Regions from separate parts of the Mesorhizobium opportunistum WSM2075 genome, predicted to be linked through region 1. Evidence: riboswitches for the same ligand, from Rfam matches in the RefSeq annotation. Region 1 holds a riboswitch; the other holds the start of a gene.
What was found. A riboswitch is a leader RNA that binds a small molecule or an ion and turns the genes downstream of it on or off. The one in region 1 is predicted to bind S-adenosylmethionine.

Region 1 (4,627 bases):
CCTGGGTGGTCGAAGCCTGGGCGCCGACGGTCTTGCCGGCAAGTGCCGCCGGTTCGGTGGAGGCGATGTCGCTGTCCTTCAAGGCGACCAGGGCGAGCGGCGTCGTATAGTATTTGTTGGTGAACGCCACCTGCTTCTTGCGCTCTTCGGTGATGCTCATCGAGGCGATGATGGCGTCGAACTTCTTGGCCTGCAGGGCGGGGATGATGCCATCCCAGTCCTGGGTGACGATTTCGCACTCGACCTTCATCTGCGCGCACAGCGCATTGGCGATGTCGATGTCGAAGCCGACAACCTTGCCGTCAGAGGTGATGGTGTTGAACGGCGGATAAGCACCCTCGGTGCCGATTTTCAATTTCTCGGCAGCCTGCGCCGACAGAGAGCCGGCCGCCATCGCCAACATGGCTGCGCCTGCCGCCGATAGGATCCATTTTGAAATCTGCATTTTCTCGTTCCCCTTGAACGCCGCATCCCGGCGACCGACAAGCCAGCCAAGCATGATGTGCCAGCGCAGGCAAGTATTTTACCTGGTGGTAATCGGAGCTCAGCGCGCAGGGCGGAAATGCTTGGACAGCTTCAGGCCCTGCGCCTGGTAGTTGGAGCCGAGATCGGTGCCGTAGAGCGCCTGCGGCCGCTTCAGCATGTGCTCGTAGACCAGCCGGCCGACGATCTGGCCGTGGTCGAGGATGAACGGCACTTCGTGGCTGCGCACTTCGAGCACCGCCCTGCTGCCGGTGCCGCCGGACGCCGAATGGCCGAAGCCCGGATCGAAGAAGCCAGCATAGTGAACACGGAATTCACCGACGAGCGGATCGAAGGGCGTCATCTCGGCGGCATAGAGCGGCGGCACATGCACCGCTTCCTGGCTGACGAGGATGTAGAACTCGTCGGGATCGAGCACCAGTTCGCCGGCGCCGCTCTTGTGGATCGGCTCCCAGAAGTCGACGACATCCTGCGCGGCGCGCTTGTCGACGTCGACCAGACCGGTGTGATGCTTGCCGCGATAGCCGACCAGGCCATCCTTGTCGCCGTTGAGGTCGATCGACAGTGCGATGCCGCCGCCGGAAATGTTCGGCGGTTCGGTGGCGACCAGCATCTCGGCACGGTGCAGCTCATGCAATTCGGCTTCCGAGAGCAGTGCATTGCCGGTGCGGAAGCGGATCTGCGACAGGCGCGAACCGGTGCGCGCGACGATCGGGAAGGTGCGCGGGCTGACTTCCAGATAGAGCGGACCGTTGTAGCCGGCGGCGATCTTGTCGAACTCGTGGCCGCGGTCGGTCATCACACGGGTGAAGATGTCGAGCCGGCCGGTCGAGCTCTTCGGGTTGGCCGAGGCCGAAATGTCGGCTGGCAGCGCCAGGCTTTCGAGCAGCGGCACGATGTAGACGCAGCCGGTTTCCAGCACAGCGCCTTCGACAAGATTGATCTCGTGCAGCTTCAGGCGATCGAGCTTGTCCGAAACCGTGTGGTTGGGGCCCGGCAGGAAGGAAGCCCGCACCCGCCAGGCCTTGTCGCCGAGCCTGAGATCGAGGCTCGCCGGCTGGATTTGGTCGGCGTCGAGCGAGCGCGGCGACTTCAGCGCGCCGGACTGGAACAGCGCCGCAATGTCCTGATCGGGAAGAATGCCTGTCTGCCGCAAGGCTGCGCTCCTGGCCGACGATTTTCTTGTCGCACAAACCTCTTAATGAAGCCGGCAATTGACGCAAGTGTGGGACGGGTCTAAAGGGTCGTTATCCCGTGGTGATTTGGCCGGTCGGCTTGCAGCCACGTTAAACAAGTCGCTAAAGGACCGTTGGCCGCAAGGCCGTATGGACCGGTTGCGACTTTCGCGGCCGGTTTTTTTGTGTCTGGAACAAAGCAATGAGCAACAAGAAGCGCGACTGGAAGCCACAGACAGCCCTCGTTCACGGCGGAACCCTGCGTTCCCAATTCGGCGAGACGTCGGAAGCAATGTACCTCACGCAGGGCTATGTCTACGAGACGGCGCAGGCGGCGGAGGCCCGTTTCAAGGGCGAGGAACCAGGCTTCATCTATTCGCGCTACGCCAATCCGACCGTCGACATGTTCGAAAAGCGCATGTGTGCGCTGGAGGGCGCCGAGGATGCGCGCGCCACGGCGTCGGGCATGGCGGCGGTGACGGCGGCGCTCTTGTGCAGCGTCAAGGCCGGCGACCATATCGTTGCGGCGCGCGCGCTGTTCGGCTCCTGCCGCTGGGTGGTCGAGACGCTGGCGCCGCGATATGGCATCGAAGCGACGCTGGTCGACGGCACCGACATCGCCAACTGGGAAAAGGCTGTCAAGCCCAACACCAAGCTGTTCTTCCTGGAAAGCCCGACCAACCCGACGCTGGAAGTGGTCGACATATCAGCCGTCGCGGCACTTGCCAATTCAATCGGTGCGCGGCTCGTCGTCGACAATGTCTTCGCCACGCCCCTGCAGCAGAAGCCGCTGCAGCTCGGCGCCCACATTGTCGTCTATTCGGCCACCAAGCACATCGACGGCCAGGGGCGTTGCCTGGGTGGCGTTATCCTGTCGGACAAGAAGTGGATCGACGAGAACCTGCACGACTATTTCCGCCACACCGGCCCCAGCCTGTCGCCGTTCAATGCCTGGACGCTGCTGAAGGGACTGGAGACGCTGCCGGTGCGCGTGCGCCAGCAGACGGAAAGCGCCGGCAGGATCGCCGATTTCCTCGCCGGGCAGCCGCAGATCGCCCGCGTCATCTATCCCGGCCGCGCCGACCACCCGCAGGCGGATATCGTCAAGAAGCAGATGTCCGGCGGCTCGACGCTGATCTGCCTCGACGTCAAGGGCGGCAAGCAGGCGGCCTTCGCCTTGCAGAATGCGCTGGACATCGTTCTGATCTCGAACAATCTCGGCGATGCCAAGAGCCTGATCACCCATCCGGCGACGACGACGCACAAGAATTTGAGCGACGAGGCCCGGACCGAACTTGGCATCGGGCCAGGTACGCTCAGGCTGTCGGTCGGCCTGGAGGATACCGACGACCTTCTGGAAGACATCGCGCAGGCGTTGAGGGCAGCCAAATAGGGAAGACAGTCCGGTAGGTCCGTCGAGCAGGCGCGGTCAGGCGCTTGACGGCGTCTCCTCCAGTTCTGCCGCCTTGGTGCGGATGGTCATCGCGTTGCCGCGCCAGTCGACGGCGCCGCCGAGCCAGCCGCGCGTCCACATCGCCGGCAGGATCAGGTCGCGCACCATGATTGCCGCGACCATGCGCGGCGACAGGTACCAGCCCTTGGACCAGGCCAGAGCGCACTCCGGAAGATAGAAGGCCGCCAACACGGCAAGCGCGGTCGCCCAGAGGCTGAAGCCGGCGCTCGCCGCCGCGACCAGCGCAAGCGCCAGCGGCACCACAGCGCCAGTCAGGACTTCGGGCGTGAAGAACAGCGGGAAGGTGACACGGCGCAGGCGCGCCCAGCGGGCCTGGCGCGACCAGATCTCGCCAAGCCTGCGCCGGCCGAGCGGCTGCTCGAAGGGCGAAGCGACGAGATTGACGCGCAGGCCGAGGCCGTTCACCAGCTTGGTCGCGGCGGCGTCCTCGGCGATCTCGGCCGCCAGCGCGCGAATGCCGCCGCTGGCATCCAGCATCGGCTTGTTCCACAGCATGCTCTTGCCCTGGGCAAAGCCAAGGCCGAGCGCCTCGCCGGCATATTGCCAGCGGGCCTGCAGCGTGTTGAGAAAGGCGCATTCGACCTCGGCCCAAAAACCGTCGGGACGCGAGCCGATTGGCGTCGAGCAGACAAGGCCGGTATCGGCTCGCCACGCCGCCATCAAATGCTGGATGTAGTCCCTGGGCATCAGCACGTTGGAGTCTGCAAGAACGACCCAGTTGTGGCGCGCCGCTTCCCAGCCCTTGACGCAGTTGTTGAGTTTGGGATTGGCGCTGACGCGGTCGTCCCCGATCAAAAGCCGGGCTGGCACTTTGGGAAACCGGGCAATCGCCCTGTTTATCAGTTTGACGACCGGATCGTCGGCATGGGCGACGCAGAAGATCAGCTCGTAGCGCGGCCAGTCGAGCGAGAAGGCGCGTTCCAGTGTCTCGTGCGTGAACGGCTCGACACCACGCGATGGTATGACAATCGACACCGGCTGCGATTTGCCGCCGGGCGGGGCGATCGTGGTTCGCCGCTTCAGCTGTGAAGCGGCAAGCGAAATGCTGGCGGCGTTTGAGAGAATGAGAGCAGTCGAAAGCGAGGCGGCTATGAGAGTGAGTTCCATCGAGATCTGGTCACTCCAGAAAAGCCGGCCGTCTTTATGGCCGTTTTCAACAGTTCGACAGAGCGTCGAGTCGCCCGCTTGGCGCACACCACCATTGTCCTGTGTCACTTAAATGACATTCTTTGCCGGCACCTGCGTTTCAAGACCAGGCGCGACAAGACGCGCACGTTGACCCGGCCGCCGGGAGCGCCGAAAGTTCTGCTGGAGATTGTTTTGGAGCCGCTCATGTATCGCGCCGTCACGCGCAACATCGAAGTGCAGGTCAGGCCGTTCTATCTCGAGGACCGCTCGGATCCTTCGGAGAACCGCTATGTCTGGGGCTATCAGATAACGATCGACAATCAGTCGGACGAGTTCGTGCAGCTTCTATCGCGTTATTGGCACATCA
Region 2 (4,627 bases), 1.7 Mb from region 1:
TCCGGGAATGAAGTGGACGCCATCAGGCACATGCGGCTGCATCTGCGCGATGACAGAGGCCTTGGTCGAGCCGACATCGGTGAGGATCGCGCCCTTTTTCAGCGCCGGCGCGATTTCCTCGGCGACCGCGCCCGATGAGCCGACGGGTACCGAGACGATGACCAGATCGGCGTCGCGAACAGCTTCTTTCGCATCCGTGGTGTAGGAGGAGCCGAGCCCAAGCTCTTCAGCTCGCGCCAGTGTCGCGGCGCTGCGGGTCGAGATGGCGACATGGCTGGCAAGACCCTCGCGGCGAATGACGCGGGCCAGCGACGAGCCGATCAGGCCGATGCCGACCAGCGCGATCTTTTCAAACATCGGTGATGTCATGGTGTTTCCAGCTCTGGGCGTTCCAGCTTTTCAGGCGTTCTGGCTTTTCGGCGTTCTAGCTTTTCAGGAATGTCGTGAGCGCGGCGACAACGCCGCGATTGGCCTCTTCGGTGCCGACGGTCATGCGCAGCGCGTTGGGAAAGCCGTAGCCGGAAACGCGCCGCAAAATATAGCCGCGCGCCGTCAGGTAGTCGTCGGCCGCCGCCGCGGAATGCTTCTGGTCGTCGGGAAAATGGATGAGGATGAAATTGCCGACGCTGGGCGTCACCCGCAGCCCAAGTCCGGTCATCTCCTGGCTCAGCCAGGCGAGCCAGGTCTCGTTATGCGCCACGCTGCGCTCGACATGGGCACGGTCTCGGATCGCCGCGATGCCGGCCTCGATCGCAGTCGCATTGACGTTGAAAGGGCCGCGCACGCGGTTGATCGCATCGACGATATGCATCGGCCCGTACATCCAGCCGAGCCGCGCCCCGCCGAGGCCGATCTTGGAGAAGGTGCGCGTCATCACCACGTTCTCGGTGCTGCCGACCAGCTCGATGCCCGCCTCGTAGTCGTTGCGCCGGACATATTCGGCATAGGCCGCGTCGAGCACCAGAAGCACATTGCGCGGCAGGCCGGCATGCAGCCGGCGCACCTCCTGGAACGGCACATAGGTGCCGGTCGGATTGTTCGGATTGGCGAGGAACACGATCTTCGTGCGCGGCGTAATTGCGGCCAGTATCGCATCGATGTCGGCGCGCTCGTCGGTCTCCTTGACCGCGATCGGCACGGCACCTGCCGACTGGATGTAGATCTTGTAGACCATGAAGGCGTGTTCGGTGAACACGGCCTCATCGCCCGGCGCGAGGTAGGTCTGCGCCAGCAGGCCAAGGATCTCGTCGGAACCGTTGGAGCAGATGATGTTCTGCGGGTTGAGGCCATGCACCTCGGCGATCGCCTCGCGCAGCCGCCTCGCCGTGCCATCGGGGTAGACGTCGAGCTTTCCCGCAACCTCCCGCGCGGCCTCGATCGCCTTCGGCGACGGACCGAGCGGGTTCTCGTTCGACGACAGCTTGTAGATCTTGGCGACCCCGGCTGGCGCCGTGCTCTTGCCGGGCACGTAGGCGTTTATGTCCATAATGCCCGCGCGCGGCGTTGGACGTGCCCGATCCGGTGTCTGGTTCATTTTTTGCAAAATCCGTCGAAATCGCCTCCACCTGGAGGCCGCTGCGGAAATACAAGCCATGGCCCGCAATGTCGAGAGGTGCCGGCGGCCGGCCCGGGACCGGCATTGACGGCGAGCCAGCCGAGTTCTAGAAGGACAGCGACAGTTCCGTGGTGATTTGGCCGGTCGGCTTGCAGCCACGTTAAACAATTCGCTAAAGGGCCGTTTGCGTGACGTAACCGGCTTTGCGAAGGCAATGCCGGTTTTTTGTTGTCCGCTGCCGGCCGGACGAACGCATCGGCGACGCGGAGATCGGCAGCGATTTCCGAGAAAAGCACGGTGCAACAAGAGAGAATTGATGGCCGCTCTGCGCGCAGGAAAGACCAACAGCGAGTTCGACAATCCGTCGAGCCCGGTGTTGCGTTTCGGGTCCGACAAGCCGCTCAAGCTCGACGCCGGCACGCTGCTGTCGCCGTTCCAGATCGCTTACCAGACCTATGGCACGCTGAATGATGCCCGCTCCAACGCCATCCTCGTCTGCCATGCGCTGACCGGCGACCAGCATGTCGCCAGCACCAATCCGGTGACCGGCAAGCCGGGCTGGTGGGAAGTCCTGATCGGCCCGGGCCGGATCATCGACACCAACCGTTTCTTCGTCATCTGCTCCAACGTCATCGGCGGCTGCCTGGGTTCGACCGGCCCGGCATCGACCAACCCAGCCACCGGCAAGCCCTACGGGCTCGATCTGCCGATCATCACCATCCGCGATATGGTGCGCGCGCAGCAGATGCTGATCGACCATTTCGGCATCGAGAAGCTATTCTGCGTGCTCGGCGGCTCGATGGGCGGCATGCAGGTGCTGGAATGGGCATCGAGCTATCCCGAGCGCGTCTTCTCGGCGCTGCCGATCGCCACTGGCGCGCGGCATTCCTCGCAGAACATCGCCTTCCATGAGGTCGGCCGGCAAGCCGTCATGGCCGACCCGGACTGGCATGGCGGCAAATATTTCGAGCACGGCAAGCGTCCGGAAAAGGGCCTGGCGGTGGCGCGCATGGCCGCCCACATCACCTATCTGTCGGAAGCCGCCCTGCACCGGAAATTCGGCCGCAACCTGCAGGATCGCGAAGCACTGACCTTCGGCTTCGACGCAGACTTCCAGATCGAGAGCTATCTGCGACACCAGGGCATGACCTTCGTCGACCGCTTCGACGCCAATTCCTATCTCTACATGACGCGGTCGATGGACTATTTCGACCTCGCCGCCGACCATGGCGGCCGGTTGGCGGACGCCTTTGCCGGCACCAAGACCCGGTTCTGCCTGGTGTCCTTCACCAGCGACTGGCTGTTTCCGACCGAGGAGAGCCGCTCGATCGTGCATGCGCTCAACGCGGCCGGCGCCTCGGTATCCTTCGTCGAGATCGAGACCGATCGCGGCCACGACGCCTTCCTGCTCGACGAACCGGAACTGTTCGCCGCCATCAACGGCTTCATCGGCTCGGCGGCAAGGGCGAGAGGGCTCAGCGCATGACCCCGAAAAGTTGCAGACTTTTCGGATCGGGATCATGCGCCAGGCAAGGGGCGACATCATGAGCGTCAACGGCAACCAGCGCGTCGACCTCGAGGTCGTCGCCAACCTGATCCCGCCGCAGTCGCGGGTGCTCGACGTCGGTTCGGGCGACGGTTCGCTGCTCGAATTGCTGCAGGACACCAAGCAGGTCGACGGCCGCGGTCTTGAGTTGTCGCAGCGTGGCGTCAACGAATGCGTGGCGCGCGGCCTCTCGGTCATCCAGGGCGATGCCGACAAGGATCTCGAATTCTATCCCGACAAGGGTTTTGACTTCGTCGTCCTGTCGCAGACCTTGCAGGCCACCCGCAACCCGAAGCTAGTGCTCGACGAATTGCTCCGGATCGGCAACCGGGCGATTGTGTCCTTCCCCAATTTCGGCCATTGGCGGGTGCGGCTGTCGCTGTTCGTCAAGGGCCGCATGCCGGTGACCTCGGACCTGCCCTATTCCTGGTACGACACGCCCAACATCCACTTCTGCACCATCCGCGACTTCGTCAATCTGTGCGAAGAGCTCGGCGCGACGGTGGAAAAGGCAACCGCGCTCGACGCCAACGGTCAGAAGATCGGCCTGTCGATGCCCTGGTGGTTCTGGAACTTCTTCGGCCAGCAGGCGGTGTTCCTGCTGAAACGATAAGGCACCACGCATCTAGTCCAGGACGTCGGTGGCCTTGTGCGGATGTTCGACACCGTCGACGAAGACGACGTCGGATTGCGAATTGTCGGTCCGCAGGGCGAGGATCGCCTGATAGGCCGGCGAGTTATACCAGCCGCGCACATGCTCCCTGTCGGGGAATTCGATGACGATGAGGTGACCCTGCCAGTCGTTCTCTATCACCTCGACATCGCTGCCATGGACCAGGAACCGGCCGCCGAAGGGCTCCAGCGTGGCATCGATCTTGTGCAGATATTCGACAATCTGCGGACCCATTGTAGCTTGGCGCATATGGGCAACGGCGTAGGCGGTCATGATCTTACTCCCTTCGGATCGAAGCCGATCAGCAGGCCTCGCTAGAGCATGATGCCGAAAGGTGTGAAGCGGCCTTCGGATCATGCTCCGTCTCTAGGACAATCTGCCCAAGCTCCGGCGGCGATGCGATTACGTCTGACGTAAAGGAATGCATGCAATTCCGCTCCGGGTTTGGCCATCTTCGCAAGATTGATTCCCGGGAGGACTGATTCGCGGAAGACTGATTCACGGGAAGACTGGAGGGCGACGGTGTTGCATTTGAACCGCGCGCCGCACCAATTCGTCGTCTCGCGCGCGATTGTACCGTTGCACGACGCGTGACAGGAGCGGCTGTTTTTTATAGCTTCCGCCAAACACGACCGAGGAGTCACGGAGGGGGGAGTCCGATCCATTCGACCATCCTGAAGATCGATAGACCGGACAGGAAGCGCACATTTGCGCGGGAAGCGGCTGACGCGCCATGACCGCGAAAACGGAGCGCTCTCCCCTCATCACGGTCATCACGCCGACCCACAATCGACGCGACAAAGTGTTGCGCGCCGTCGAAAGCGTGCTTTCCCAGAGCATGCCTAGGCTTGAG

Region 2: another riboswitch for S-adenosylmethionine. It lies ahead of metX (homoserine O-acetyltransferase MetX); the one in region 1 lies ahead of MESOP_RS32625 (O-succinylhomoserine sulfhydrylase).

The regions. Positions count from the first base shown of each region.
Region 1 covers NC_015675.1:6,818,477-6,823,103, forward strand. The annotation lists gene MESOP_RS32615 (ABC transporter substrate-binding protein) at 1-445, opposite strand, end outside; gene MESOP_RS32620 (2'-deoxycytidine 5'-triphosphate deaminase) at 545-1,639, opposite strand; SAM riboswitch at 1,728-1,805, shown strand; gene MESOP_RS32625 (O-succinylhomoserine sulfhydrylase) at 1,861-3,051, shown strand; gene MESOP_RS32630 (ceramide glucosyltransferase) at 3,088-4,239, opposite strand; gene apaG (Co2+/Mg2+ efflux protein ApaG) at 4,465-4,627, shown strand, end outside.
Region 2 covers NC_015675.1:1,633,064-1,637,690, reverse strand. The annotation lists gene MESOP_RS07815 (prephenate/arogenate dehydrogenase family protein) at 1-369, opposite strand, end outside; gene hisC (histidinol-phosphate transaminase) at 425-1,534, opposite strand; SAM riboswitch at 1,674-1,751, shown strand; gene metX (homoserine O-acetyltransferase MetX) at 1,872-3,041, shown strand; gene metW (methionine biosynthesis protein MetW) at 3,100-3,714, shown strand; gene MESOP_RS07795 (DUF1330 domain-containing protein) at 3,727-4,047, opposite strand; gene MESOP_RS07790 (glycosyltransferase family 2 protein) at 4,508-4,627, shown strand, end outside.